4 regions of the Uliginosibacterium paludis genome follow, and region 1 is predicted to be linked to each of the others. Evidence: predicted binding sites of a transcription regulator. Region 1 holds the regulator's gene; each other region holds the start of a gene.

Region 1 (7,324 bases):
AGTACAAGGCAGAAGTTGCGGCTGAGGACGCCGTCGTCAAGCCCATCTACGACAAGTACATGAAGCAGGATCTGCTCGCAGTTGCTGCAGACCCTGAAGCCCAAGCGATGGGGCAGCGCCTCTTTCTCACCTACTGTGCCCAGTGTCATGGCGCCGACGCTCGCGGGGCCAAGGGCTTTCCGAACCTGACGGACGCGGACTGGTTGCACGGTGGCGAGCCGGAGACTGTCAGGACTACCATCAAGGGCGGGCGCATGGGAGCCATGCCGCCGTTCGGGCCAGCACTCGGTGCAGACGGCGTAAAGGATGTTGCAAACTACGTGCGCTCACTCTCGGGTCTTGCTCATGATTCGCTGCGTGCCCAGCGTGGCAAGCAAACCTTCATGACGACCTGCGTGGCCTGTCATGGCCCGGAAGGAAAGGGCAATCAGGCTCTTGGTGCGCCAAACCTGACGGACCGTGTGTGGCTCTGGGGCTCGACCGAGGCGACTATCATTGAGACTGTCACCAATGGTAGAACCAACCAGATGCCGGCGTTTGCCGAGCGACTGGGAGACGAAAAGGTGCATTTGCTTGCCGCATATGTACTGGGACTGTCCAAAGCGCAAGCAAAGTAAGGCGTTGAAGCAGAATGGGGCGCTTCGGCGCCCCTTTTTATTTTTGAAAGAACCGTTGCCGCCTCGCGGCTCCGGGCGATCGGAGATGATTGGATGACAGAGACCGCTGAGCAACCGTCGAAAGACAAGGACTCACTGTACGAGGTCCGTCAGAAGGTTTATCCGCGAGCCGTGTCGGGGGTTTTTGCGCGTTGGCGCTGGGGCATGGTGTGGCTGACACAGTTGGTCTTCTATGGCATGTGCTGGCTGCCCTGGAACGGACGGCAAGCCTTCCTGCTGCACCTTGCCGAGAGAAAATTCTATATTTTCGGTTGGGTGTTCTGGCCTCAGGATGTTTTTTACCTCTCGGTCATCCTGATCATTTCCGCCTATTCGCTATTCCTTTTTACCGCTGCCGCAGGGCGACTCTGGTGTGGCTACGCGTGTCCTCAGACGGTCTATACCGAAATTTTTCTCTGGATTGAGCAGAAATTCGAAGGCGATCGCGGCAAGCGGATGAAGCTTGATGGCCAGAAGTTTTCTCTGCAGAAACTCTGGAGGAAGGGGGGGAAATATGTCGCATGGATTGCCTTGTCTGCGTGGACAGGCATAAGTTTCGTCGGATATTTCACCCCGATTCGCGAATTGCTGGCTGATCTGATCCAGTTTTCTGTGAGTGGCTGGGCATTGTTCTGGATCCTGTTTTACAGCGCATTCACCTATCTGATGGCCGGGGTGATGCGTGAGCAGGTATGCAAGTACATGTGTCCCTACGCCCGGTTCCAAGGGGTGATGTTCGATCCCGATACGCTGGTGATCACCTACGATGAGGCAAGAGGCGAGCCGAGGGGGTCGCGCCGGAAGGGGAGTGACCCTAAAGCCCAGGGTCTTGGTGATTGCGTGGATTGCGGCATCTGCGTGCAGGTTTGTCCGACGGGAATCGATATCCGTAAAGGATTGCAGTACGAATGTATTGGGTGTGCTGCGTGTATTGATGCCTGTGATCAGGTAATGGACAAGGTTGGGAGCCCCAGAGGTTTGATTCGGTATTCCACGGAAAACGCAATCAAACAGCATTGGGGAAGGGCTGATATCGTCCGGCACGTCTTGCGGCCGCGGATTCTCATCTACAGCGCTGCGCTCTGCGTGATCTGCATTGCTTTCGTGTGGGCGCTGGCTACCCGCACACCGCTGCGTCTTGATGTCATCAAGGATCGGTCAATCATTACGCGCGAAATCGAAGGCGGGCTGATTGAGAACGTTTACGTGCTGAACCTCATGAACATGAGTGAGGCCCCAAGAGTCTTGACGATCGGTGTTTCGGGACCCGAGGGCGTGCGTCTGGATGGGGCGGGAACTCTTCAGGTCGAAGCCGCTCAGAACAGGTCAGTGCCCGTACGGGTTCGTGTTCCCGCGGATGGCTTGAGCAAAGGTTCCCATTCCGTGTTTTTCATCGTGACGGCAGCTGACGATCCATCGCTGGAAATTCGGGAAAAAGCCGTTTTCATCGCACCTTGAAGAGGAGTTCTCCATGACACGGTTGATGGCGGCTGGAGCGCCATGGTATCGCCAAGGCTGGCCCTGGTTTTTGATGAGTCTGCCTGCCGCGGCGGTCATTGCGGGATTGGCGACCTGGTATGTCGCCTGGAAGTCCAACGACGGTCTGGTTGCGGAGGACTATTACAAGCAGGGTCTGGAGATCAATCGCTCTCTGGAAAGCCAGCAGATGGCCAAGCAGTTGGGGGTTTCCGGACTGTTGTCTTACGAAAATGGCGTAATCCGGCTGCGTGTCAGTGCTGCACGCGAGATCAGCTTTCCGGATGTTCTGGAATTGAACATTCTGAGTCCTGTCAGAGCAGGGAATGATCGGAACCTGAAGTTGACGCGTAACGGTGATCATTACGAGGCAAGGATGCCACCCTTGCCGGATGGGCACTGGAATCTGGCACTGGCAGATGGTGCGGGAACCTGGAGAATCCTTGGTGCCGAGCTTTTCCCCTTGAAGGGTGAGGCGGCCTTGCACCCCTGAGGTTTTATATCTGAAAGAGGCTGGGGCAAATTCTTGGCGGATCTCGAGTCTGTGTCAGTCAAGGCCGGGGCTCCTGGGAGTCCAGGCCTTGCTGCCAGATTCAATTGCGGTGTGGAGGAGTTGGGCCTTCCTCTAGCGATAGACGAGGACAGGGATCTTGCAGTGGGTAAGAACCTTGTGGGTTTCAGAGCCGATCAAGAGTCCGGCCAGTCCTTTTCTTCCATGCGAAGCCATGAACACGAGATCGCAGTGTTCCTGCTGAGCGCTTTCGATGATTACCTCGTAAGGCACGTCGCTGATCGCGGTTTTCGCATTCGCTTCCACGCCCGATCGCTTTGCGACTTCGGAGGCTTCGTTCAGTATCTTGCGGGCCTGCTCTTCGGTGCCCCGGGCAAAGTCTTCCCTGCTTTCCGGGGCGAGCATCGTGCCTTCGCCCGCAATGGGTAGAGGAAAGTCAGGTTGTATGTAGAGGAATGTGATCTGTGCATCGAGCGTTTTGGCCAGCGCGACAGCGCTATCAACCGCTTTCGACGACAGTTCGGTTCCGTCGGTTGGAACGAGCAAGTGCTTGTACATATGCAGTCTCCTTTTACAAAAAAGGCTACGGCGGGCGTGAGGCGTGGAGCGGGGCGTGTGTTCTGTTTCGCCTCTCCATTCCGCCGCATGTCACACGCGTGACGGGGCTCTCTGTTCAATGAGATTGTATGCCTCGAGCAGCATGGAGGTGCCCCGTACAATCCCTCATGCTATGAGGCTTGCCTTGTCCAAGGATAGGGGGCAGAAACGATTCGCGCGCCGGGAGGCGCGCGAAGAAGCAGGGCTCAAGCGTTCAGTGTTTAACTGGGCGCGTGATTGAGCAGCGCCTTGAGGCCGTCGGCGTCCAGAATGCGGATGTACTTCTGCTGTACGCCGATCAGCCCTTCGTCATGGAACTTGGAGAAGGCGCGGCTAACGGTCTCCAGTTTGAGACCCAGATAGGATCCGATTTCCTCGCGGGTCATTCGCAGGTGGAACTCCGAGGCGGAGTAGCCGCGGATGCGCATCCGCTGCGAGAGGTTCAGCAGGAATGCCGCGATGCGTTCCTCGGCTCTCATCGAACCCAGCAGGATCATGAGGCTCTGATCGCGAACGATCTCCCGGCTCATGAACTTGTGGAACTGCTGCTGCAGAGACTTGATATGACGGGACAAGTCTTCAAGCTGATCGTACGGCATGATGCAGACTTCGCTGTCTTCCAGGGCCGTGGCATTGCAGACGTGGCGATCATTGCTGATCCCGTCCATGCCGAGAATTTCCCCAGCCATCTGGAAGCCGGTCACTTGTTCCAAGCCTTCTTCCGTCAGGATGTCAGTCTTGAAGAAGCCGGTACGAATCGCATAAATCGCTTCAAAAGCGTCTCCAGCGCGGTACAACTGCTGTCCACGCTTGAGTTTGCGTTTGACGACCAACTCATCCAGCTTGTGAAGGTCGCTATCCTCCAGACCAACGGCGAGGCAAAGCTCTCGCAGGTTGCACTGGCTGCAAGCGATCCGGATGTTGTTGGGTGTCAGGGTAATGTTCACTTTCTGGTCCACGTCGGTGAGTGTACCTTGGGACTTGATCGGCATCAACGTTTTTGCAGTATAAGTCTGAGATTGTGATCTGCTTGATGAAATGAGCTTGAATCGTGCAACAGACGATAATTTTCGATCCTGACCTTATCCGTCGCTTCGATATACCAGGTCCCAGATACACTTCTTATCCGACGGCGGACAGGTTTCTGCAGGAGTTCGAGCAGCATGCGAAGGCTGACAGCCTGAAGACGGTTGTGGCAGGTGTGAAGTCCCCGCTTTCCCTCTATTTCCACATCCCGTTCTGCAACACCATCTGTTACTACTGCGCCTGTAACAAGATCATCACCAAGGATCGCTCTCTGTCAGAGCGCTACATTTCCTATCTGGAGAAGGAAATGGCGCTGCAGGCAGCCTTGCTGCCACAGCGTGGGGTCGTAACGCAGATGCACTGGGGAGGGGGGACGCCCACCTTTCTCAGTCAGGCAGAGATCCGGCGTTTGATGGCTTCCATTCGTAGCCATTTTGAACTGGCCGAGGAGGGGGAGTTTTCCATTGAAGTGGATCCACGCAAGGTGACATCGGAGGTGGTGGCGCAGCTTGCTTCCGAAGGGTTCAACCGTATGAGCGTCGGTGTGCAGGACTTTGATCCCAGGGTGCAAGCTGCGGTTAACCGGATTCAGAGCGTGGATGAGACGCACGCGGTCATCGCTGCCGCCCGTGCCGAGGGTTTCCAGTCGATCAGTGTCGATCTGATCTATGGTTTGCCGCACCAGAACGTGGAGCGCTTTGCGACGACCCTGAACACTGTGCTCGGGATGCGGCCTGACCGGATTGCGCTCTACAACTATGCACATTTGCCGACGCGTTTCATGCCTCAGAGGCGGATCAATGAGGCGGATCTCCCTCCGCCCGACGAGAAGCTCCGCATCCTTGCGCTGGCCATTGAACGGCTTGACAAGGCTGGCTACGTCTATATCGGCATGGATCACTTTGCGCGACCCGATGACGAACTTGCCGTTGCGCAACGCAGTGGTCGATTGCAACGCAATTTTCAGGGCTATTCCACTCACGCTGAGTGCGATTTGCTGGCGTTCGGGGTTTCCTCTATAGGCAAGGCGGGGGGGGCATTCAGCCAGAATCACCGTGATCTGGAGCCCTATTACGCAGCACTTGATCGCAACGAACTGCCTGTGCTCAGAGGCTGGGCCCTTTCAGAGGATGACAATCTGAGAAATGCGGTCATTCAGACGCTGATGTGCGATTTCGAGCTGACGTATGAGATTTTCAATCGTCGGTACGGCATTGATTTTGTCGGCAGATTCGAGCCGGAGCTTCAGGAACTGGCTGAGCTTGCTGCGGCAGGTCTGCTTGACATGGACAAGCAGGGGATCCGAGTTACGGACGCCGGCAGGATGCTCGTCCGGATCGTGGCCATGGTATTTGATCGCTATCTCCGCAGTGACCGGGAAAAGCGACGTTACTCCCGGGTCATCTGACACAGCCGCTACAATGGGCCATGACATGTCTTCAGGTGCACCGTGGCTGATTTTTCCTCGAGTGGTTTTGTTTCGGTTTTTCTGATCGGCTTGCTGGGCGGCGCGCATTGCATCGGGATGTGCGGCGGCATTGTCGGGGCGCTTTCAGCGAGTGGCTCCGGCAATGGACAAGGTTTCTGGGGGCGAAATCTGGCCTATAACGGCGGCCGGATCGTCAGCTATGGGCTGACCGGCTTGATCGTCGGGGCCGTTGGTTCCGCAACCATGCTCTTCAATCATGTCCTGCCTGTCCAGCTGACTCTGTATGTGTTGGCCAACCTTCTTCTGATTGCGATGGGCGTGTATCTGATGGGCTACACGCACGTACTGGCAGGGGTAGAAAAGGGCGGGCAGTTCCTTTGGCGAAGATTGCAGCCACTGACTAGGCGTTTCATGCCTGTCCGAACCTGGAAACAGGCGCTGCCGGTGGGATTCTTGTGGGGTTTTCTGCCTTGTGGCATGACCTACAGCGTATTGTCTCTGGCACTGGTCAGCGGTTCTGCTGCTCGTGGTGCAGGCCTGATGCTGGCTTTCGGTGCCGGAACGCTGCCGAATCTGCTGCTTGCGGGGGTTTTGCTCGCGCGCTATCGAAATGTCGTCAGGGGACGGTGGTTCAGGCTCCTTGCCGGTCTGATCGTGATCTGTTTCGGTGTTTACGGATTGATCAGAGCCCCGCAACTCGGAGGGGCCTTGTGGGCAGGCGCCATCTGCGAAGTTTGACTTGCCGGCATGCACCGCTCCCGCCCTGGTGCGGCGCACAAAATTGGGGGGCTCCGGTAGTCCGTGTGATTACTGATACCCGGCCGATACGAAAGCCTCCAGAATGACGGGGTTTCAGCTCGTCTGGCACGCAACGGCCAGCGAGAGATGACATCAACAAGGGGATCTCATGGGTTTCAACAATGTTCCGCCAGGAAACGTTCCGGATGACGTCAATGTCATTATTGAAATTCCTGCGCACGCGGATCCGATCAAGTATGAGATCGACAAGGATACCGGGGCTGTCTACGTGGATCGTTTCATGGGGACGTCGATGTCCTATCCATGCAATTACGGCTACGTTCCGCGATCCATCTCCGGCGACGGAGATCCGGTGGATGTCCTCGTCATGGCGCCGTTTTCCCTGATTCCCGGGGTTGTGATCCGGTGCAGGCCGGTTGGCGTATTGCGAATGATCGATGAGGCTGGGGAAGACGCCAAGGTTCTCGCCGTGCCGGTGTCGAAAATCACCTCTCTTTACGACAACATCCGGACTTATCAGGATCTGCCCTACATGCTGTTACGGCAGATCGAGCACTTTTTCCAGCACTACAAGGATCTGGAGCAGGGCAAGTGGGCGAAGGTGCTCGGCTGGGATGGCCCTGACGCAGCACGGCAGGAAATCTATGCGGGCGTCGCCGCGTTCAACGCCAAGGCGGGGGACGAGACGGACTGAGTGTTTGGGAGCGCGATTGGTCGAGCGCTCTCTTGGCTGGACTTGCCGATTCGGCGTCAATTTGCGCTGGCAAGTCTGCGGAGCGCCGATACCTGATCAAGGATCGCTTGTGGGACCGGCGTGGCGCCGCTCAGCATGCTCCGGATCAGGCTTGCGTTTTCTTCGACAGAGCAGCT
Region 2 (7,324 bases), 120 kb from region 1:
CTGGTGGATCGGGTGCTTGAGATGACGCTGGGTGAGCGCATCGTGGCGATCAAGAACGTGACCATCAACGAGCCGTTCTTCGTTGGGCACTTTCCGCATTCACCTGTCATGCCCGGTGTGCTGATCATCGAAGCCATGGCTCAGGCTGCGGCCATCCTGTCGTTCAAGACCCGTGGCGCGATGCCTGATGAAAACTCGATCCTGTATTTTGCAGGGATCGACAATGCGCGTTTCAAGCGTCCGGTCCTGCCGGGCGATACGCTGACTTTCGACATGAAGCTCGAAAGGGAAATGCGCGGTATCTGGAAGTATTCCGGTGTCGCCCGTGTGGGCGATGAGGTGGCCGCTCAGGCTGATCTGATGTGCGCCATCAAGCAAATCGCATGATTCACGAAACCGCGATCATTCATCCTGGCGCGAAGATTGCCGCCGGCGTCGAAATCGGACCCTTCAGCGTCATTGGCGAGCATGTCGAGATTGGTGAAAACACCGTCATCGCTTCGCATGTTGTCATCAAGGGTCATACCCGACTCGGACGGGAGAACCGCGTCTTCCAGTTCGCGTCGCTGGGCGAGATTCCGCAGGACAAGAAGTACGCCGGAGAGCCCACGCGACTGGAAATCGGCGACCGGAACCTGATCCGCGAGTATTGCAACTTCAATATCGGTACCGCTCAGGACGCGGGCGTCACCCGTATCGGCGACGACAACTGGTTCATGGCTGGCGTGCATGTTGCTCATGATTGTCAGATCGGCAACAGTACCATCATGGCCAACAACGTGACACTCGCTGGACACGTCCATGTCGGCGACTTCGCGATTCTTGGCGGCATGGCGGCGGCCCATCAGTTCTGTGTGATCGGCGCGCACGTTATTGCAGGCGGTGGTTCCGTGATCCTGCAGGATATTCCGCCCTATGTCATGGCCAACGGCCATCCTTGCGCGCCTCACGGCATCAACAGTGAAGGGCTCAAGCGACGTGGTTTCTCGTCGGAGACCATCATGGCCATCAAGCGTGCTTACAAGTCGATCTATCGCCAGAACCTGTCGCTTGAAGAGGCTCGCAAGGCGATTGACGAGGCAGTAGCCGCCACGCCGGAGCTTCAACTGTTCCAGAATTTCTTTGCGATGGCCAAGCGCGGCATCATTCGCTGAGTTTTCCGGAGAGCCAATATGCGGATTGCCATGGTGGCTGGCGAGGCTTCGGGAGACCTGCTGGCCGCCCACCTGATTGAAGCACTGAAGCAGCGCTATCCGGATGCCGAGTTTGTCGGAATCGGTGGTCCGCGCATGTGTGCGGCGGGTTTTGTCTCCTGGTGGCCTGCCGAGCGGTTGGCCGTCATGGGTTATGTCGATGTGCTGCGGCGACTGCCCGAGCTGCTGGGCATTCGCCGGCAGCTCCTCCAGCGCCTGAAGGAATCGCCTCCGGACATCTTCATCGGCGTCGACGCGCCCGACTTCAATCTGCCGGTCGAACTCAAGCTGCGCTGCTCAGGCGTTCGCACGATGCACTACGTCAGCCCCTCGATCTGGGCATGGCGCGGACATCGGGTGAAAGGCATCGGGCGCGCAGCGGAACATGTGATGTGCCTGTTTCCCTTCGAGCCGGAGATATACCGTCAGCATGGAATTCCGGCGACATTCGTCGGTCATCCGCTCGCCGATGTTTTCCCGCTTGAGGATCAGCGTGCCACGGCAAGAGAGTTGCTCCAGCTCGAACCTGACCAGGAAATCGTTGCCGTGCTCCCGGGGAGTAGGGAGGGCGAGGTTGGGCGCCTGGCCGGAACCTACGTCAAGACAATGCGCCAGCTTGCATTTGTCAGACCGGACGTTCACTTTCTGGTCCCGCTGATCACGAGAGCTACGCGGGAGATGTTCGAGCACGCCTTGCACGCGGAGGGGGCTGGGCATCTGTCCGTGCGGCTGATGTTTGGCCATGCTCATGATGCAATGGCGGCTGCCGACACCGTGCTGGTTGCCAGTGGCACGGCCACGCTTGAGGCGGCTCTGCTCAAGCGGTCGATGGTGATTTCCTACAAGGTCGGAAAGATGACCTATCGGCTGGCCAAATGGCTCAGCTATCTGCCCTGGGTGGGCCTGCCCAACATCCTGGCGCGCGAGTTCGTCGTGCCCGAGTTGCTGCAGGACGATGCGACGCCCGAGAAACTGGCCGCAGCGCTTCTGGCCTGGCTGGAAGACCCGGAAGCGCGCAAGCATGTTGCACATCGCTTCGAAGCCATGCATCTGAGCCTGAGGCAAAACAACGCCGAGAAGGCTGCCGCAGTCGTGGCCGGCATGCTGGGGCGTGCATGACGATGCTTGCGCGGATTTGCGGCGTCGACGAGGCGGGGCGTGGCCCCTTGTGCGGCCCTGTGCTGGCTGCGGCAGTCATTCTTGACCCGGCACGGCCGATTGCCGGACTGGCCGACTCCAAGAAATTGAGCGAGAAGACGCGCGATCGACTGGCGCTCGAAATCCGGGAAAAGTCGCTCGCATGGTGTATTGCCGAAGCTTCGGTCGCGGAAATCGATCAGCTCAACATCCTGCATGCCACCATGCTCGCCATGCGGCGTGCAGTGGAGGGGCTCGCACTGCTTCCTCAGGAAATCCTGATCGATGGCAATCGGGTTCCGCCCGGCCTTGCCGCTCCGGCACGTGCCATCGTGAAAGGCGATGCGCTCGAACCTGCGATCTCCGCAGCATCGATTCTTGCGAAAACAGGCCGCGATGCCATCCTGCGCGAGATGGATCAGCGCTATCCTCAGTACGGATTTGCGGCACACAAGGGCTATCCGACAGCGGCACATCTGGATGCACTGAAGCTTCACGGGGCTACGCCTGAGCATCGCCGGAGTTTCGGGCCGGTGGCTGCCATCCTTGCCCAGGCTGCGCTGTTCTGAAAGAGGTGCGATGAAACTCATTTCCTCGCGGGACAATCCGCTGTTCAAGCATTTGCGGGCGCTGCTCGAAGATGCGCGCGCCCGCCGCGAGGAGGGCGCCTCGATCATTGATGGTGAGCATCTGCTTGAGGCCGCGATTGACGCTCATTGGCACATCCGCAGGCTGATCGTGCAGGAGTCTGTCGGAGCGGCTGCTGCCGAGCGCTGGTTGGTCGCCATCCAGCGACAAGGCCTGATCGCGCCCGAGGTGATTTCATTTTCGGATGCCCTGTTCCGGCAGCTGAGTCCCGTCATGACGCCGACCGGCTTTCTCGCCGAGATTGCCGTTGCTGGTCCTGTGCCGGAAGAGCTGCATGATGGCGATGTTCTCGTTCTGGCGGGAATCCAGGATGCCGGGAATCTCGGCAGCCTGATGCGCAGCGCCGTTGCGGCGGGCATCCGGCAAGTCTGGCTGGACAGGCAATGCACCCAGCCCTGGTCACCAAAGGCCCTGCGAGCAGGGATGGGGGCGCAATTTCATCTGTCGATCCGGGAGGGCTGTGATCTTCCGGCGCTGTTGGCCGCTGACGCTCGACCGGTGGCGGTAACATCGTTGGGCCAGGGCTGTCGCGATCTTTACGAGCTCGATCTGCGCAGTCCGCATCTTTGGGTGTTCGGCTCGGAGGGGCAGGGGGTGCCTGCGCAGATCGTCAGCCTGGCGGACATCAAGGTCCGGATTCCCATGGCCGGCAACATCGAATCCCTCAATGTCGGTGCAGCCGCCGCAATCTGTCTGTTCGAGCAGCTTCGCCAGCGTCAGGGCTGACACAGACTGCATCGTTTCCGCAGGCATTGCGGTGCTGCCGGGGCGTTTTGTGTTTTAAGTCTTTTGTCTGTATCAAATTCCGTGCATGACAACTGTGGTGCAATGGCCCACCTGCTTTTGCCGTGTCGGCAAGAGTCATGCATTGGAGTCTGACCGAATGATTGACCGTCCCCTGGTAGAAAAATCGGCCGCTACAGGCCAAAGAAAAGTCACGCTGCTCGAAAAGGATCCTGCCCGTTACATTGCCCGCGCGGTGCTCGCCGGCATGTTTCTCTCCATCGTTGTCTTCGTGTTCTGGTCCCTGCTCAACGACCTGCATGACACGCCCTTCGGCAAAGTCATCGGTTCGGCGTTTTTCGGTGTAGGCCTGTGCATCATTGTTTTCACGAACACCGAACTCTTCACCAGCAACAACATGTACCTGGCCGTGTCCTCCGCCGAAGGCCGGACGACCTGGGGCAAGACCGTTGCCTTGTGGACGGTATGCTGGCTGGGCAACTTCGTCGGCGCCCTCGTCGTGGGCGGTCTGCTTTATGGTGCCGGGGTGCTGGGCACCCTGCCTGAAAGCCATGCGCTGTTTGCCGGCGCAGAGCACAAGGTCCATCAGGCCATGTCGGTCATCTTCTTCAAGGGCATCCTGGCCAACTGGATTGTTTGTCTGGCTGTCCGCGTTTCCATGGGGATGAAGGAAGACATCGCCAAGATCGTGACCATCATCTGCGTGGTTTTCATCTTCCTCTACCTGGGCTTCGAGCACTCGATCGCCAACATGGGGACTTTCACGATGTCGCTGCTCGGCCACGGCAGCATCACGATGGGCGAGGCGGCCTATAACCTCGTGTTTGCCACTTTGGGCAACATCGTGGGCGGGGCGCTGTTTGTCGGCATTCCGCTGCGTTTCGTCAATCCCAAGTCTGACGGAACCGAAAGCGTCGGTCATTAAGCGTCAGCAGGTCTTTGCGCCTGTCGTGCCGGCAAGCATTTGCCGGCACTAAAGTTTTTCCCCCCGCTGCCGAAAATCCTCCATATCGCCGCCGTTCCCCACGACAGCAAGATGGAGGATTGAAGTGAGCAGAGGCAATGTGTATGGAATCAGCCGTGTGGACAATGAAGTCAGCCGCACCCATGGGTGGCTGGTGACTGTCCAGCGGCGAGGCCAGATTTTCCGCAAGCATTTCAGTGATGGCGTGCACGGCGGTAAGCAGAAATCCTTTCTTGCAGCCAAGCAGTTCCGCGACGAGGTCATTGCAAAGCACCCGCCCTTCACGATGCGGGAATACTCGAGCATCGTGAAGAAGAACAATCGTTCTGGCGTGGTGGGCGTTTGCCGTTACTGTGCATCCGAAACACGAGATCTTCCCGAGGACAAGCAGCGCTGGTTCTGGGTGGCGTCCTGGCCGCTGCCGGATGGCCGCCGCAAACGGGTGAAGTTTTCCGTCAAGAAATATGGCGAAGACGGTGCATTCAAGATGGCGCTGAAAGCCCGCAATGACGCGCTCAAGCAGATCGATGGAGAATTCGATCCGGGTGCTGTCCGTCGCAAGCCCGCGCGCAGGCAGAAGGCGGTCGCCAGCCAGGCCTCCAAGCTGCAGGCTGCCTGATCCTGCACTGATTGGCCGGGGCTGACTGCCCGATCAAGGTTTACCGACCCGCCCTGTCTCCATGACAGGGCGGGTTTTTTCATGCCATCTGCCTGCCGAGTGTGAGCTTGCCCGCTAGAATTGCCCTTTGAACCGGGCCTGGCTGCCATGAACGACGATCAGTTGCTGCGTTATTCCCGTCATATTCTCTTGCCCGAACTCGGGGTGGAAGGCCAGGAGGCCATTTCGAGAGGGCGGGTGCTGGTGGTTGGCGCCGGGGGGCTTGGCTCGCCGGCTGCGATGTATCTTGCGTCCGCTGGCGTTGGCGAGATCGTGTTGTGTGATGGCGATACGGTCGACCTTACCAATCTGCAGCGTCAACTCCTGCATGTGGAAAGCTCTCTGGGCCTTAACAAGGCGGTTTCCGGCAGGGAAAGCCTTGGCCGGATCAATCCGCTGGTCCACGTGCAGGCGATCGAGAGCAGGCTGGAAGCGGAGCAGTTGCTGTCACTCGTCGGGGATGTCGACGTCGTGCTGGACTGCACTGACAACTTTGCGACCCGGCACGCGATCAACCGGGCTTGTGTGCGGCAGCGCAAGCCGCTCGTATCCGGGGCGGCAGTCCGTTTTGACGGCCAGCTCACGGTTTTTGACCTGCGTCGCGACGACCAGCCGTGCTATCACTGCCTGTTTCCCGAGGGGGAAGATGTGGCCGAGATGCGTTGTGCCGTCACCGGCATCTTTGCGCCACTGACCGGCATCATCGGTGCCATGCAGGCTGCAGAGGCGCTCAAGCTGCTGGCTTCGTGCGGAGCGTCGGTAGCGGGGCGTCTGCTCGTACTGGAGGGCCTGTCGATGCGCTGGCGCGAAATCCGTTATGGGCGTGACCCCGGATGCGCGGTGTGTTCAGGGCAGAAAAACTGAGGCTTCCAGCAGTTCGGCAAACTGAAGATTGAGTTTGCGGGCGTGTTGAAGCGCTTCGATGTGGCTCAGCAGCTCGGCCAGTTGCCGGCGTTCACTGAGGCGGCTCTCGCCGCCGTCATCCTGCTGTTCGCGTCTTGGGCTCGCGTCAGGGGCGATGCGGGCGGCAAGCGGGACTGCGCTGATGGCGGGTGTTGCGGCGGTATGGGCTGAAACAGCCCGGGTCAGACCCATCTGCATCCTGCAAGACTCCAGACATTCGGAATGCCTTGAATCTATGGGATACGCCGTCGTCAGACATCAGGGGAAGGCTGGCAGTTCGTGTCCTGGCTGGCGGATCAGAAGCGTGCACTGATGCGCAGGTCTGGACCGATCTGATCCACTCGGTCGATCCGGAGCGAGGTCTTGTCGTCCAGACCGGAGAGTTCCGGCAGGGCGAACATGCCTCGCGCTGCGTGACCGAGCAGGCAAGGTGCCATGTAGAGCAGGAGGGCATCTGCCAGTCCTGCCTGGATCAGCGCGCCATTGAGCCGGGCACCGGCTTCGGTCAGTACTTCGTTGAGCCCGCGACGCCCCAGCTCTGTCATGAGTGCCGCGAGATCCACGTGCTCGTTAGTAGAGGGGAGCTGGAGCACTTCGCAGCCTTTTGCCAGGAGCGGGTCGCGCCGTGCGGCATCGTTGCTGGTGGTGACCACCAGCGTGTTGCCATGTTCAAGCACCGCGGCGTCCGGCGGTGTCCGAAGTTCGCTGTCGATAACGATGCGCAGGGGCTGCCGTTCGGTCTCGATGCCGCGGACGTTGAGGCGGGGATTGTCGGCCAGCACGGTTCCGCTGCCGGTCAGAATGGCACAGGAGCGGGCGCGCCAGTGATGGACGTCCGCGCGTGCTTCCGCAGAGGTGATCCATTGGCTCTGACCATCTGCCAGGGCCGTTCGACCGTCAAGTGAGGCAGCGGTCTTGATCCGGAGCCACGGACGGCCACGCTCCATGCGGGCCACAAAGCCTTCATTGAGGCGGCGCGCCTCTTCTGCCAGCAGATTGCAGGAGACTGCGATGCCTGCCTCGCGCAGCATCTGCAGCCCCCGTCCGGACACCAGGGGGTTGGGATCCTGCATGGCG
Region 3 (7,324 bases), on a different contig from region 1:
GGCCGGCTTCGAGCCAGATCACGCAGAACACATAGCGACTGCCTGCACCGATCGCGCGCAGTACCGCAAACTGCCGGGCACGCGCGAGAAAGCCCACCAGCAGGGCCATCAGCACGGCCACCACCACCAGCACCTGGCTCGCGACCGCCAGCACCGACATCACGTCGCGCACATTGCCCAGCGTGCTGTAGAGCTCGTTGAGCACTTCGGCGGGAAAGAGGGCCATGGATTCGTTCGTGCGTAGCGCGCCGCGCAGACCGTAGGCTGCGGCGACCGAGTCGGGCTTGACCGCGATGGCGGGCATGCCGGGCAGCCGGGTGGCGTCCCAGGGCGGGCCGATATGCGTGTCGCCCGCGGCATGACCGGCGGGCAGTTCATGCACGGCCCAGACATCCTCCACCGGCACGAGGATGGCGCTGTCCCACACGTTGTGGCGCTCGGGCAGGCGGCCGACCACGGTGTAGGTGAGGGCGTGTTCGTGATGCTCATCCTCGTCGTCGATCCGGTGCATGCCGTGCTCGGGATGAATCTGCGCGCCCAGCGCCAGCGGCACCCGGGCACCGATCACGGCTTCGCCACGCCGGGCGAACAGTCGGCCCTGCGCAGGCGGGAGCTGTCCGCCGCGGCTGGCAAAGCCGGCGATCGTGCCGACCACCGGATAGCCCTGCCAGCTATCGCCAAAGGCGATCGGCGCGGCATAGCGGACCCCGCGCGCGGTGCTGGCCCGGGCGAGCACCTCGCCACTGACGAGCGGGATCGACTGCAGCTTCAGATACACGCTGGTCAGCACCAGTTGCGTCGGGCTGCCGGGCGCGCCGACCAGCAGATCGAAGTCGTCCGCGGCCCGTGCGCTGCCCTGACGGAGTGCGCGCTCCTGGGCGATCACCGCAACGCCGATGGCGACCGCGAGGGCAATGAGTGCGAGCGTGACGCAGACCAGCAGACGGTTGCGGCGGTAATCGGCGAGCACGACAGGGAAGGGATTGAACATGCGGAGACGGGTGAAGAGGGCGGCTCAGCGTGCCTGTGGCGCGTCGGGGCGGCTGGCTTCGAGCGTGCCGGTGTGGAGTTCGAGCACCTGGTCCATGCGGGCCAGCAGGTGCTCCTCATGGGAGACGACGATCAGCGTCGCGCCCTGCTCGCGCGCCAGGTCGCAGAGCAGCTGACCGATGCGTTCGCGGTTGTCGGGATCGAGGCTGGCGGTCGGCTCATCCGCAAGCAGCACGGGGGGCGAGAAGAGCAGGGCGCGGGCGACCGCCACGCGCTGCCGCTCGCCGCGAGAGAGCAGGCCGGCGCGGCGAGTGGGTGTCCGGATGCCGACGCGATCGAGCAGTGCTGCGGCATGCTGGCGCTGCGGCGTGCTGGCCTGCCAGGCGCTGAAGCTGGCGGGCAGCAGGACGTTGTCCAGCGCCGACAGGCCGTCGATGAGATGGAAGTCCTGGAAGACCAGCCCGAGGGCGCGCTGCCGCCAGCGGGTCAGCTGCGCCGGAGTCAGCGCGCACAGGTCGACCTCGCCCCAGCAGATGCTGCCTGCGCTGGCCGGGGCGATGCCGCCCAGGCAATGCAGCAGAGTGGTCTTTCCGGCGCCCGAGGCTCCGCGGATGCCCAGGCGCATGCCTGCGGCGAGCTGCAGGTGCTCGATCCGGAACAGATCCGTCGTCTGGCCCGCAAAGCGGAAAGCCAGCCCGCGGGCGAGCAGCATGCCGGCGGCGGATCCGGCCGGCGCGATGGCCGCTGCTGGCGGCGCGCTGAAGACGGCTTGCGTGAGGCTGTTGCTCATGCTCAGTTGATCTTGTGAAACACCGCATCGCGGATGCGGAGCTGGCTGACGAAGCCGGTGACCGGATCGGTGAAGCTGCCTACTTCGAGCACGCCCTCCACTTCCAGACGCTCCGAGAAGTTGGCCGGGATCACGGTCTTGCTGGCATAGATCACCACGATGTCGACCGGCCACTCGGCGTCCGAGGAACAGAACGGGCAGATCGCCACCGGCTCGCGGGTGAGCACGAAGAACTTGCTTTCGGGCTTGAGCGGGGGCGCCATGTAGCCACGCAGGCGCACGGTCTGCCCCTTGAGCGCCAGCGTGCGATCAGCGAACTTCAGGCCCAGCACGGTGTTGGATTTGTACAGGCCGTCGAAACCGAGCAGCTCGCTGGCAAGGGCCAGCGGGCTGGCGAGCAGCGCGGCGAGGGAAAGAAAAAACCGGCGACGCGAGCCGCCGGTTCCTGATGCTGCCGGCATGCTTACTTGCCGGCCTTGCCCAGCGCGAGCGCATCGGCGATCACGCGGAAGAGGTCGGTGTTTTCCATCTGGCCACGCACCTTGTCGGAGCCCGGACCGGTGGCAGTCAGGATTACGTCATCGCCGGTATGCACGCCCTGGTTCGCGCCACGCGGGCCACTGTTGGGCAGATTGCCCTGGCGGAACACCGCGCCCGGAAGATCCTTGTATTTCTCGTTGGCGACCATGATGCCATCGGCATTCTTGATGGCCGGCACGTTCTCGCCGTCCAGGTAGGGGCGGAAGGTTTCGTAATAATCCGGCGTGTTGGCGAAGACCAGACGCAGGCGGCGCGAGACATCGACCTTGTCCGGATAGCCGTCGGCGTCCGGTGCGGGGTAGTTCGGGAAGCCGGCGTCTTCATAGGTGCCGATCCTGTTGCGCATGTCGGGGCCGGGGGCTTCGTCATTGACCGTGCCGACGACGCTGACGCCGTGGGTGTGGTCTGCCGTCACGAGGATCAGCGTGTCGTTGCCGTTGGCCTTCGACCAGTCCTTGGCTGCTTTTACCGCGTTGTCGAGCATGATCGTGTCATAGATGGCGCGCTCGGCGTCCATCGAGTGGGAGTACTTGTCGATGCGGGCAGACTCGACCATCAGCACGAAGCCCTTCTTGTTGCGCGACAGGATCTTGATCGCGGACTTCATCTGCTCCACCACATCGGGCTGATCCGGGAACTTGCTGACCGAGCCCTTCTTGAGGAACTTCAGGTCCAGCGCGCCATCGACGTTGCCGGTGTTGTAGAGGCCAAGCAGCTTCGTGGTTTTCGCGCTGTCGGCGGCCGCGTTCATCTCGGCTTTCGTGGTCGCGAAGGCATAGCCGGCGGACTTGAACTTCTCGATGTAGTCGACTTCGTCAGTGCGCTTGGAGCCCGGCGTCGTCTTCGGCAGGAAGTTGGGCGAACCGCCACCCATCATCACGTCGATCTTCGAGTCGTAGAACATCTGCACGATGTCGTTGTAATCGGAGCGGCGGCGGGTGTGCGCCACCATGGCGGCGGGCGTGGCGTCCTCGATTTCCGAGTTGGTGACCGCACCCACGGCGAGGCCGGCGCGCCTGGCCGCTTCCGCCAGGGTTTCGACCTTCGGATGTTCGAGCGAGCCCTTGGCGCGCGAGCAGTACACGCCCAGCGCGTTCACGCAGGTCTTGTGGCCGGTGGTGTAGGCGCTGGCGGCGTTGGCCGAGTCGGTGATGATCGAGTCAGTGCCTTGGGTGGTCAGCAGCGCCATGGCCGGCATGTCGTCCATGGCCAGCTTGCCGTTGATCTTGCCGTCGCTGATGCCCTTGCTGAGGATGCGGGCCGCGGTGCGGTGGCCGATCGAGAAACCGTCACCGATGAAAAGGATCACGTTCTTCGCGCGGGCTTTTGCCGGCGTGGCATAGACATTCCAGCTCACCTGCCGGGTGTTCGTGCCGTCCGACACTTCGACCATGTAGCGACCGGGGCGGGCGAGGGAGACATCCTTCACCATCAGGCTGGATTCACCCTTGCCGGTTTCGTCCGGAACCAGGGTGGCCTGCTTGCCGAGCACTTTCGTGTAGTCCTGGCCGTTGAGCGTGAGCTTCAGCTTCGAGGCGTCCACCAGGCCGGGGAACTCGACCTTCAGGTCGAAGCGCGAGCCGGCGAGGATTTCGGCACGGTTGAGCGGGTAGATGGTCTGGGCAGCGGCAGGCAGGGCGATGGCCGCGCAGAGCGCAGTCGCGAGCGACGTGAGGCGCATGGAAAGTGTCCTTGGGTAGTAGAAAGGCAACGCCCGGGAGGGTAGGCGCCGCAGGTTTCATTTCCATGACAGACATGTTTCAGGTCACACGGGCCGCACCGCCCGGGTGCAGAAAGCTGCTTCCCGCGTCACTAGGTGAAATCCCATGTTGCCGACAATGTTTTGTTGATTAACATCAAGCGGATTAGCCATTTCATATGTGTGGGTTTCAACAACGGAGGGGCAACTCATGTACACCAAGAAGACGTTCTCGTTTGCACTCGCCCTGGCCGCCCTGCTTTCCAGCGGCGCCATCCATGCCCAGGAAAGCCCGTTCATGGTGCGGGCGCGGGCGGTTTACGTGGATTTCGAGAATGACCAGCGCAGCGGTCTGCCGCTGGGCGGCGCCACGGCGGTCGAGGCGAAGAGCCGCTGGATTCCGGAAGTGGACTTCAGCTACTTCTTCACCAAGAACATCGCGACCGAGCTGGTGCTGACCTACCCGCAACGCGTCGACATCAAGGTTGGTGGCAGCAAGCAGGGCTCGATCAAGGCGCTGCCGCCCTCGCTGATGCTGCAGTATCACGTGACCGAGCTGGGCGCCTTCAAGCCCTATGCCGGTGTGGGCCTGAACTACACGATCTTCTCGAAGCGCAACAACATTCTCGATGGTGCGGCCTCGGTCGAGAAATCCAGCTTCGGCCCAGCCTATCAGCTGGGCTTCGATTACGCGCTCACAAAGAACTGGTCGCTCAACTTCGACGTGAAGTACATCCGCATGGAGACGGATGTGAAGGTCGGTGGCAACAAGGTGGGCAGCGTCGGGCTCAACCCCACCACCTGGGGGATCGGCGTCGGCTATCGCTTCTGAACACGAGGCAGTATGCTGAACGGGGCGCCGGGAGGTGCCCCGTTTTTTTGTGCCGTTCCGTTTCAGTGAGTCTTCCGATGAGCCAGCATTTCGCCAGTGACAACTACGCGGGCATCTGCCCAGAAGCCCTTTCCGCCCTGCTTGAAGCCAATGCCGGTCACGCCCCGGCCTATGGGGACGACGACTGGACGCGCCGGGTGGCAGACCGGATGCGCAGCGTTTTCGAGACGGACTGCGATGTGTACTTCGTGTTCAACGGCACGGCCGCCAATTCGCTCGCGCTGGCCTCGATGTGTCAGAGCTATCACAGCGTGATCTGTCACGAGCTCGCCCATGTGGCGACCGATGAATGCGGCGCGCCGGAATTCTTCTCGAACGGCGCGAAGCTGCTGCCGACATCCAGCGAAGCCTCCCGCCTGAAGCCGGAGGACGTGACGCGACTCGTCGAAAAGCGCAATGACATCCACTACCCCAAGCCCAAGGTCGTCACGCTCACCCAGGCCACCGAACTGGGCACGCTGTACCGGCCCGAAGCCATCGCGGCAGTGAGCCAGCGCGCGCGTCATCACGGTCTCAAGGTGCACATGGACGGGGCGCGCTTTGCCAATGCGGTGGCCGCGCTCGGGGTCGCCCCGGCAGACATCACCTGGCGTGCCGGCGTTGACGTCCTCTGCTTCGGCGGGACCAAGATGGGCCTGCCGGTGGGGGAGGCTGTCGTGTTCTTCGACCGCGAACTCTCGGAAGACTTCGCCTGGCGCTGCAAGCAGGCCGGTCAGCTCGCCTCCAAGATGCGCTATCTCGCCGCGCCCTGGCTCGGCATGCTGCAGGACGACGTCTGGCTGCGTCATGCCGCTCATGCCAACGCCATGGCACAGCGACTCTCGCGCGGACTGGTTGCGCTGGGCCTCAGACTCATTGCTCCGACCGAAGCCAATGGCGTGTTCGTTGACATGCCGCTGGCGCTTGAAGAGGCGCTGCGCGGCCGTGGCTGGCGCTTCTACAACTTCATCGGCGGTGCCGCACGCCTGATGTGCGCCTGGGACATGCAGCCCGAAACCGTCGACCGCTTCCTTGTCGATGTGAAGGAGCTGGCGGCCAGCATGGGGATCTGACGGGGCGCTGTCGGCCGACAGGGGATTGGTGGCCGAAGCCGCTTCGGGCGGCCCGTTCATGCTTCGATACCTCAGCACGAGCGGAATTACAGTTCGAGCTAGATCGGCAGAGCAAAGCCCTGTGTCTTCCGGCTGCGCGGCTCCACTCCTCCACCGGATCCAGGTTGTCGCTATACCTGCATTGAAACCGTTCGCCCTGAGGTATCGAAGGGGGGCGGTTTCGGGGCCGAATGCGCTCCGGGCGGTCCGTTCATGCTTCGATACCTCAGCACGAACGGGATTACTGCTTGAGTCAGATCGGCAGGGCAAAGCCCTTGGTCTTCCGGCTGCGCGGCACCACTCCTCTGCCGGATCCGGATTGTCGTCCTGCCTGCATTGAAACCGTTCGCCCTGAGGTATCGAAGGATGGCAGTTTCAGGGGCGAACGCGTTTCGGGCGGCCTGTTCATGCCTCGATACATCAGCACAAACGGACTGCCGCTTCGCTATCCGCCCCAGTTACTCAGAATGGCAGCTCGATTCCCGGCCAGGCGGTGCTGATCAGGCTGCGGAATTCAGCCTGGATCCGTTCGAGGGCTTCGGCGTCGTCCGCCTCGAAGCGCAGCACCACGACCGGGGTGGTGTTGGAGGAGCGGGCCAGTCCGAAGCCGTCGGCAAACTCCACGCGCAGGCCGTCGATGGTGATGCGCTCGACTTCGCCGCTGAAGCTGAGCTGGCTCAGTCGCTCAACGAGCTGCACCGGTTCGCCTTCCTTCATCTTGATGTTGAGTTCCGGCGTGCTGGTGGCGTTCGGCAGTGCCTTCAGCACGGCGTTGGCGTCCGGACTCTTCGAGAGGATCTCGAGCAGGCGCACGCCGGTGTAGAGGCCGTCGTCGAAGCCATACCAGCGTTCCTTGAAGAACATGTGGCCGCTCATCTCGCCGGCGAGCGGGGCGCCGGTTTCCTTGAGCTTGGCCTTCACCAGCGCGTGGCCGGTGTTCCACATCACCGGCTCGCCACCGTGCTTGCGGATCCAGGGGGCGAGGTTGCGGGTGCATTTCACGTCATAGATGATCTGGCCGCCGGGCACCCGGCTCAGCACGTCGGCCGCGAAGAGCATCAGCTGGCGGTCCGGATAGATGATCTCGCCATCCTTGGTGACCACGCCCAGGCGGTCGCCGTCGCCGTCAAACGCCAGACCGATCTCGGCATCGCCTGCCTTCAGCGCGGCGATCACGTCTTCCAGGTTTTCGGGCTTGGAGGGGTCCGGGTGGTGGTTGGGGAAGTTGCCGTCCACGTCCGAGAACAGCTCGGTGAGCTCGCAGCCCAAGCGCTTGTAGAGCTCGGGCGCGGTGTTGCCGGCCACGCCGTTGCCGGAGTCGA
Region 4 (7,324 bases), on a different contig from region 1:
GGCGGACAGATAGGCCAGACGGATGCGGTCGTGAGCGTATTGTTCGCCCCGGTACAGCGGGGCTTGCAGCGGGTACTCGTGGCGTGCGCGGGTGCGTGCCGCCTGCAGTTGCTGGGCTGGCGTGGCGGGCAGCGAGAAGAGCGAGAAGGGGGTGGCTGCCGGCTCACCGGCTTCCACTGCGGCCAGCAGGCGCTGGGCTCGTGCTTCATGCTCCGTCCAGTCGCACTGGCGTGCCATCAGGTTTTGCTGCCTGCCGTGCAACCAGGGCAGGCGGCTGCCTGACTGCAGCAGTTCCGCTACCAGTGCGGCGGCTTCGGGCAAGGCGTCCTGGGCGTCGAGCAGGTTGGCCAGGTTGTTGATGACGTCGGGATTGGCGGGCGCCAGTTCGCGTGCCTTGCGATAACACGTCTCCGCTTCGCCGGGCTGGCCGCTATCGCGGAGGGTATTGGCAAGGTTGTACCAGGCGGTTGCGTCGGCCGGCAGTCGCCGCACGGCTTCCCGCAGATGCGGCAGGGCCTCGTTGCGGCGCCCGAGTGCAGAAAGCGCCACGGCATAATTCAGTCGGGCACGTCCGGAATCGGGTTTGAGCCGGATGGCGAGTCCGATCTTGGGCTCCGCCTGGGCATGACGCCCCGCCATGCTGAGCGCGACGCCATGCATGTGCAGGATATCGAACTCGCGCGGGGCGAGTTTTTCCGCCGCTTCAAAGGCGTAACAGGCCGCCGCGGCGTCGCCCCCCCGGAGCAGGTACATGCCCTGATCAAGCAGGGCTTTCAGTTCCTGGAGTTTGTGCGGGCTGAGTTTCTGCATCGGAAGCGGCCGTAAAAAAACGTGATTCTAGCGGCCCGCGCGGCTGATGCGGCTTCAGGCCAGCAGGCGACCCAGCCAGGCGGGCGGTTCGATGCTGTCGAGCAGGTTCTTCAGCGTGAGTCCGAGCTCGGTGTCGCCCTCGATGCGCAGCTTGCGCTGGAAAAACAGAGTATCGGGGTCTTCGGTCCGGCGCAGCAGCTTGAGGTAGTCGGGGCTCGCCGCCCGGAAGCTGACATCTGCTTCGATGGCGGAGGAGGCCGGACGGAAATGCCCGTCGGCATAGCGAAGCGTGGCGCGAACACCCATGTCTTCAACGATGATGCGCACCGTGCGGCCTTCGAGAAAACCGAAGTCGGCGTCAAGCTGACGGGTCAGACGGGCCAGTTCGAGCGTGGCGCAGAGTCCGTCGCTCCAGGGGCGCTGGGGCAGCCTGACGCCCAGTCTCGCCAGGACGGAGGGAAGTTTGAAGTCCGCGGGTATCATGTCAGGTCTCCATAGGGGGCTGAATTGTTCGACTGCTCGCGACTATAGCGTCCGGGCGACTGGGATAACTTGAGATGGATCGCGAAGCGACAAGTTTTGCGAGCAACGCATGGCTGGTCGGATAGGTCTGATATTGCAGAGCGAAGGCATGGGCGATTGCCTGTTCGCGATTCCGGTGATTCGCAAGCTGAGGCAGATCGAGGCGCCGGATACGGTGTTCGACCTGTTCAGCCATCATCCGGACCTCTTTCGCGCCTGTCCTTATGTGGCCGGCAACCACAGGCTCGATGAAGGAGCTGTGGCGATCTATGCGGCGAATAACCGGATTGCCCGCCTCTTCGATCTTCAGGCGTTGCCGCACTGGGCGATGAACACCTGCGATTTCATCAGCATTCCGCTCGGTATCGGCCAGCTCACCCTTGAAGAAAAGCAGCTCGAATATTTTCCGGTCGAGCAGGATTGCGCCTCTCATTTCGATGTGGTCCTCAACACCTCGATGACCTGGCCCAGCCGGACCTGGGTGCAGGAGAACTGGCAGCGGCTGGCCGATTCGCTGGTCGCCCGTGGACTCAGCGTTGCGGTGGTCGGCAAGGATGTCCGGAGTGCATCGGACGAGATGGAAAAGCGTTCGCCTGCGCTCGCGGGCTGCGTTGATCTGGTCGGGCAACTGAGTCTGGACCAGACCCGATTCACGATCGCGCATGCCGGCCTGTTCGTGAGTTGCCAGAACGGGCTGGCCGTGCTGGCGGGCACGACCGAGACCGAATGCGTCATTCTCGACAAGTCGGTCGAATGGAGCCGGCATGCCGTCATCCGGCATGAGAGCCCGCTTTATCGAGCGACCTATGTGAAGGGCCTGTGTCGCGATTACTGCGGCGTGATCGATCGTTGCCCCAAGCCTGAAAACCGGGGCGCGTTCCTCTGCATTCCGTCTTTCGAGCGTGTGGAAGCCGCCGTGCTGCAGCGCCTGCGGGCTTCGGGGCGCCTGCCCTGAAGCGGGTCAGGCGCTTGCCAGTGCTTCCTGCAGGATGCCCGCTTCTCCACGCCAGTAGCCGTCACACAACTCCGACGGCGCCAGTGCTTGAAGACGGGACGTATTGACTGCTTCCCCGTCCAGTGCGGCGCGGTGCAGCGCCACGACTTCCGCCGTGTGAGCCGATTGCGGGCTGATCCGCAGATGCGTGACGCCCGCCGGTTGTTCGCGCAACAGATGCGGCAGCAGGGCTTGCGTGGCGCCGGACTGCGTCTGGATGCCGTTGATGGCGAGAAAGTGCTGACCTTCGCGGGTGTCGAGCGCGAGTCCATCGGGAAATTCGAGGCAACGGAACTGGCAGTCGTCCTTCTTCAGATTGAAGTGACGAGCCGTGAAGCAGCGTGCAGAAAATGCCAGAGGCATGCGACCCCAGGCAAATACCTCGGTCTCGATGGCGGGCGCATCGGCGAGCAGCGTGGCCAGCTTGTCGCGGCCGGTCTCGATTGAGGCGACCCAGCGCTTCGCTCCCATGCCGGCAAACAGCCGGAGTGTTGCGAGGTTGTAGATGTTCAGGTGCGGGCCGGCGATCCAGTGCTCGATGCCTGCACTGCGCAGCACGCCCACGGCACCCAGGTCGTTGGCCTCGACCAGGAACTCGCCGTTATTGCAGAGGCGGCGCAGGCTCTTCATCTCGCTTTCGGATTCCAGCAGCGCCTGGCAGGAGAGGACGACTTCCTTGCCGGACTGCGCCAGTTCGCGTGCGAGCCCGATCCAGTCGTCGAGCCTGAGTTGCTGCCGACGACTGCACACCACTTCGCCCAGATGGATGGTGTCAAGCGCCCAGTCCGCCGCGTCGCGATAGAAAGCAAGGGTGGCTTCGCGTGGCCAGAAATAGAGCAGAGGGCCCAGGGTGAGTTTCATTCGGGTGTCGGACATGGAGCGACTTTCCTATTTCCAGGGGCGCAGATAGGCCCCGAGCGTGACATGCTGGCCTTCGGAAACCTTGCCGAGTGAGGCTTCCCAGGCCGGTTTCGGTGCGAAGCGGACCGGGTCCGCGATGGCGGCGTCGATGGCGGCCCGCAGGGTCCGGGTGACCTCGGCGACATAGGCGGGACTGCGCTGACGCCCTTCGACCTTGATGGCCGCGACGCCCATGCGCATGAGCTCGGGCAAGGCGCTCATCACGTTGAGGCTGGTGGGCTCCTCGAGCGCGTAATAGGTTTCCGCGTTGACCTCGAAACGCCCCTTGCAGAGCGTCGGGTAGCCGGCGGCTTCGTCCTGACCATAGCGGTCGATCAGGATGCCGGACAGGCGGGCTTCGGTGCCGGTGGGCGTTTCGACCCAGCGCACGGCCTTGGCCGGAGAGCACACCCCGGCCGTGTTCGGCGACTCACCGGTGGCATAGCTGGAGAGCAGGCAGCGTCCCTCCACCATCACGCACAGACTGCCGAAACCGAAGACTTCGATCTCGACGTCGGTGTGCGCCATCACATGCTCGACCTGGGCCAGTGTCAGCACGCGCGGCAGCACGGCCCGCTGGATGCCGAAGAGGTCGCGGCATAGGTTGATGGCTTCGTAGTTCGTGGCCGAGCCCTGGACGGAGAGATGCAGGCGCAGGTCAGGATGCGTGCGACGGGCGTAATCGAGCAGGCCCATGTCTGCAAGAATGACCGCGTCCACGCCAAGTTCCGCTGCCGTATCGACCGCCTTGTGCCAGCGGGCCTCGTCGCCGGCCTGGGCAAAGGTATTGATGGCCATGAGCACCTTGCGGCCGCGATCCTGCGCGTAGCGGATACCTTCCCGGGCGGTGTTCTGGTCAAAGTTCAGGCCGGAAAAATTCCGGGCATTGGTGGCGGCATCCTTCAGGCCCATGTAGACCGTGTCGGCGCCGTTGTCGACAGCAGCCTTGAGCGCCGGAAAGGCGCCGGCAGGGCAGACCAGTTCGGGTTTGCGCATGAGAACAGGAATCCATTCGTGACAGACCGGCAGGATAGGGAGCAGGACGGAAAAACCGCTTGCCCTGCGTCAAGGCGCCGGTAATGTTGCGAGATTCTTGCTCGACTGCCCGCTTAAAACCTGAAGGCTTGCCGTAAAATGCCGGACTCCCTGCAGACAGATACTGCAGCTCCGCCGTTTTCAATCAGGGGATTCATCATGGCCAAGGGCGACATCATCCAGCTCAAATTCGAAGACATCATCGACTCGGACACTGGCGCGCGCGTCACGCGTCTGACTCCGGTGGATGTCACCTGTCACCGTAACTACTTCTATCAGAAGTGTTTCACCAATGACGGCAGCAAGCTGCTCTTCGGTGGCCTCTTCGACGGTGGCAGCTGGAACGCCTATCTGCTGGATCTCAAGACCCAGCAGGCTCGCCAGCTCACGGATGGGGTCGGCAAGATCGACAACACCTTCGGCAACTTCCTTTCGCCGGATGACAAGTATCTGTACTACGTGAAGGGTGGTCGTGAGCTGCGCCGCGTGGCCCTCGATTCGCTGGCCGAAGAAGTCCTCTACACGGTGCCGCAAGGCTACAAGGGCTACGGCACCTGGGTGGCGAACTCCGCCTGCACCAAACTCGTCGGCATCGAAGTGGTCGAAGGCGACCTGCTGCCGCTCAAGACCTGGCAGGAGTTTGCCGAGCAGTATCACAAGAATCCGCGCTGCCGGCTGGTTCGCATCGATATCGAGTCCGGCACCGCCCAAGTCATCTACGAGCAGGCGAAATGGATGGGGCATCCGCTCTATCGTCCGTTCGACGACAACACCGTTGCCTTCTGCCATGAGGGCCCGCATGACCTGGTTGATGCACGCATGTGGTTCGTCAATGAAGACGGCACGAATGTTCGCAAGGTCAAGGAGCACGGCAAGGGCGAGTCCTGCACGCATGAGTTCTTTACGCCCGATGGCTCGAAGATGATTTACGTGTCCTACAAGGAAGGCAGCGTCGAGCGCTGGATCTGCGCCGCCGACCCCGTCACGCTCAAGAATGAAGCCCTGCTGACCATGCCTGCGTGTTCGCACCTCTATTCGAACTATGACGGCAGCTTGCTGGTGGGCGACGGCTGCGACACACCGCCTGATGTGTCGAACACCGCCGCGCATGAGCACGAGAACGACCCGTTCCTGTATCTCTTCGATCTTAAGACCATGAGCACGAAGAAGATCGCGAAGCACAGCACTTCGTGGAAGGTCTACAAGGAAGATCGTCAGGTCACGCATCCCCATCCGTCATTCACGCCGGATGACAAGCGCGTGCTGTTTACCTCCGACTTCCAGGGCGAGCCCGCCCTGTATCTGGCAGATTTGCCTGCCTGATCGGGAATCTGTTCGAACAGGAAAAGCCGGGCTTTGGCCCGGCTTTTTCTTTTCTGAAGCAATGTTTTCGCATGAGTTGTTCGTTTTTGGCTCGTGTTTTTTTAGCCGGATGCTTGTGTTCTTGTTGCACCGGCGCAACGCAAAACCCTTGAACGCTGCGGCGGACTTGTGTTTTCGGTTGGCGGGGGACGAGGCCATTGCCAGAATCCACCCAACTTCTCGAATCGCGAGAGGTGGGATGGGAAAGCAAGGTAACAAAGGCCATGCCCCCGATCTTCAACTATGAGGAGAAACTCATGCAGAAGAAACTGATTGCTCTCGCTGTTGCTGGTCTGATGTCCGGCGCGGCTTTTGCCCAAACCTCCGTTACCCTCGGCGGCAAGTTCGACGCCTGCTATTCGTTTACCCGCACTGGCTATCAGGCCGGCAAAACCACCGAGGCTCTGACCGACGGCTGCAACTCCTCGAGCCGTATCACCATCGGCGCCAAGGAAACCATCGCTCCGGGATACGACGTCCGCGTTGACTACGACGTTCGCTTTGGCAACGTGCATGAAGGCAAGTCGGGCGTGGCTTCGAACGACAAGAAGGCCATGGCTTTCACGACCCCGGCTGGTACGCTGCAGTGGGGTACCGCCAACCTGGTTTCGAACGAATACAAGCTGGTCGAGAAGCCCTACATGGTCACCCCGAAGGACACCGAACTGGTCAAGTTTGGCGTGTCCCAACTGCGCGAAGAGTCTCTGACCTCGCGTAACACCTCCTACTGGTCGCCGGTGCTGTCGGCTGGCCCGGTTAAGGGCTTGGTTAAGGCAAGCTTTGCAACGGGCGACAACCGCAAGACCGCCAACTCCGCTGATACGAATATCTATGGTTCGGGAGATGCGTATTCTGTGGGCGTGGAAGCCGTGGTTCTTGATGGCCTGCTGGATTTCGACCACGACTACACACGTCGTTCCACGAGCGGTCTCAGCTCTGGCGGGGCTGGCGGCATGATTTACACGCACACCTATGTGAGCCTGCGTCCGCTGCCGAGCCGTAACCTGAAGATCTCCGCCTCGTTCAACACCTATCGTGGCTATAACCCGACGGTGGTCACCGACATTTTCAAGGAAAAGAACACCAACTTCGTGGTGTCCTACAACTTTGACGGCAAAGCGGAAGTCGGTCTGGGCATCTCACACCTGAATGACCTTGGCGCCTCCCGCAACAGTGGCCGTGCCATCATGCTGGGCGGTTCGTACTTCCTGAGCAAGAGCGTTCAGCTGTACGCAGGCGTTGCCAAGACCAACTTCGACTACGACCAAGGCACCATCTCCGGCGGCAAGTACACCGGTACGGGCACCAACTTCGTCGGCAACATCAGCAAGCAAGACAGCCGCGTGGTCAAGGTCGGTATCATGAAGGAATTCTGATCTCCGCAAGGAAATCAGCTTCTTGGAAAGGCAGCCTTCGGGCTGCCTTTTTTATTTTTAGATCAACACCGATCTGGCAGAGTATTGAAAATTCATTCAGCCTCAGGTTCTCGATGAGTCGAAGCGTGGGTTATCGACTGACGGTGCGGTCGGCTGCTGTCTCAAGTTGCTGTTCCGCGCCGTGGTGTAAGGCAAGAGGTCGGAGATTGATGAGGTGAGCGCCAGCGGGCCAGAGAGAGTCTCCGAGACTTATCGCCTGATGGCATGCCGTGCGATTTGTGGCCTGACGGGTGACAAAAAAACCGCAGCCATTGCGGCTGCGGGT

The links. Region 1 encodes FNR, which switches genes on or off when oxygen is low (the NO sensors DNR and NnrR bind a similar motif). Its sites were predicted from a motif close to TTGANCTAGNTCAA; they were not measured.
Region 2: ABDB87_RS09845 (formate/nitrite transporter family protein) is a predicted target of FNR. The motif match lies at 3,767-3,780, and genes of this name have one in related genera.
Region 3: ABDB87_RS14835 (OmpW/AlkL family protein) is a predicted target of FNR. The motif match lies at 4,167-4,180, and genes of this name have one in related genera.
Region 4: ubiU (ubiquinone anaerobic biosynthesis protein UbiU) is a predicted target of FNR. The motif match lies at 4,282-4,295, and genes of this name have one in related genera.

What each region holds. Positions count from the first base shown of each region.
Region 1 is NZ_JBDIVF010000003.1:98,607-105,930, forward strand. Features, by position in the region: gene ccoP (cytochrome-c oxidase, cbb3-type subunit III) at 1-617, shown strand, start outside; gene ccoG (cytochrome c oxidase accessory protein CcoG) at 711-2,114, shown strand; gene ABDB87_RS09290 (FixH family protein) at 2,128-2,625, shown strand; gene ABDB87_RS09295 (universal stress protein) at 2,758-3,201, opposite strand; gene fnr (fumarate/nitrate reduction transcriptional regulator Fnr) at 3,462-4,232, opposite strand; gene hemN (oxygen-independent coproporphyrinogen III oxidase) at 4,292-5,674, shown strand; gene ABDB87_RS09310 (sulfite exporter TauE/SafE family protein) at 5,717-6,433, shown strand; gene ppa (inorganic diphosphatase) at 6,603-7,148, shown strand; gene ybiB (DNA-binding protein YbiB) at 7,205-7,324, opposite strand, start outside.
Region 2 is NZ_JBDIVF010000003.1:215,852-223,175, forward strand. Features, by position in the region: gene fabZ (3-hydroxyacyl-ACP dehydratase FabZ) at 1-387, shown strand, start outside; gene lpxA (acyl-ACP--UDP-N-acetylglucosamine O-acyltransferase) at 384-1,154, shown strand; gene lpxB (lipid-A-disaccharide synthase) at 1,173-2,312, shown strand; gene rnhB (ribonuclease HII) at 2,315-2,899, shown strand; gene ABDB87_RS09840 (TrmH family RNA methyltransferase) at 2,910-3,704, shown strand; gene ABDB87_RS09845 (formate/nitrite transporter family protein) at 3,862-4,647, shown strand; gene ABDB87_RS09850 (AP2 domain-containing protein) at 4,772-5,305, shown strand; gene ABDB87_RS09855 (HesA/MoeB/ThiF family protein) at 5,453-6,208, shown strand; gene ABDB87_RS09860 (hypothetical protein) at 6,191-6,445, opposite strand; gene ribD (bifunctional diaminohydroxyphosphoribosylaminopyrimidine deaminase/5-amino-6-(5-phosphoribosylamino)uracil reductase RibD) at 6,544-7,324, opposite strand, start outside.
Region 3 is NZ_JBDIVF010000006.1:73,638-80,961, forward strand. Features, by position in the region: gene ABDB87_RS14815 (FtsX-like permease family protein) at 1-991, opposite strand, end outside; gene ABDB87_RS14820 (ABC transporter ATP-binding protein) at 1,016-1,780, opposite strand; gene ABDB87_RS14825 (hypothetical protein) at 1,783-2,241, opposite strand; gene ABDB87_RS14830 (alkaline phosphatase) at 2,244-4,001, opposite strand; gene ABDB87_RS14835 (OmpW/AlkL family protein) at 4,231-4,851, shown strand; gene ABDB87_RS14840 (threonine aldolase family protein) at 4,929-5,963, shown strand; gene ABDB87_RS14845 (phosphomannomutase/phosphoglucomutase) at 6,465-7,324, opposite strand, start outside.
Region 4 is NZ_JBDIVF010000005.1:168,646-175,969, forward strand. Features, by position in the region: gene ABDB87_RS14385 (O-linked N-acetylglucosamine transferase, SPINDLY family protein) at 1-810, opposite strand, end outside; gene ubiT (ubiquinone anaerobic biosynthesis accessory factor UbiT) at 865-1,293, opposite strand; gene ABDB87_RS14395 (glycosyltransferase family 9 protein) at 1,403-2,287, shown strand; gene ABDB87_RS14400 (U32 family peptidase) at 2,294-3,202, opposite strand; gene ubiU (ubiquinone anaerobic biosynthesis protein UbiU) at 3,215-4,222, opposite strand; gene ABDB87_RS14410 (oligogalacturonate lyase family protein) at 4,421-5,584, shown strand; gene ABDB87_RS14415 (porin) at 5,881-6,999, shown strand.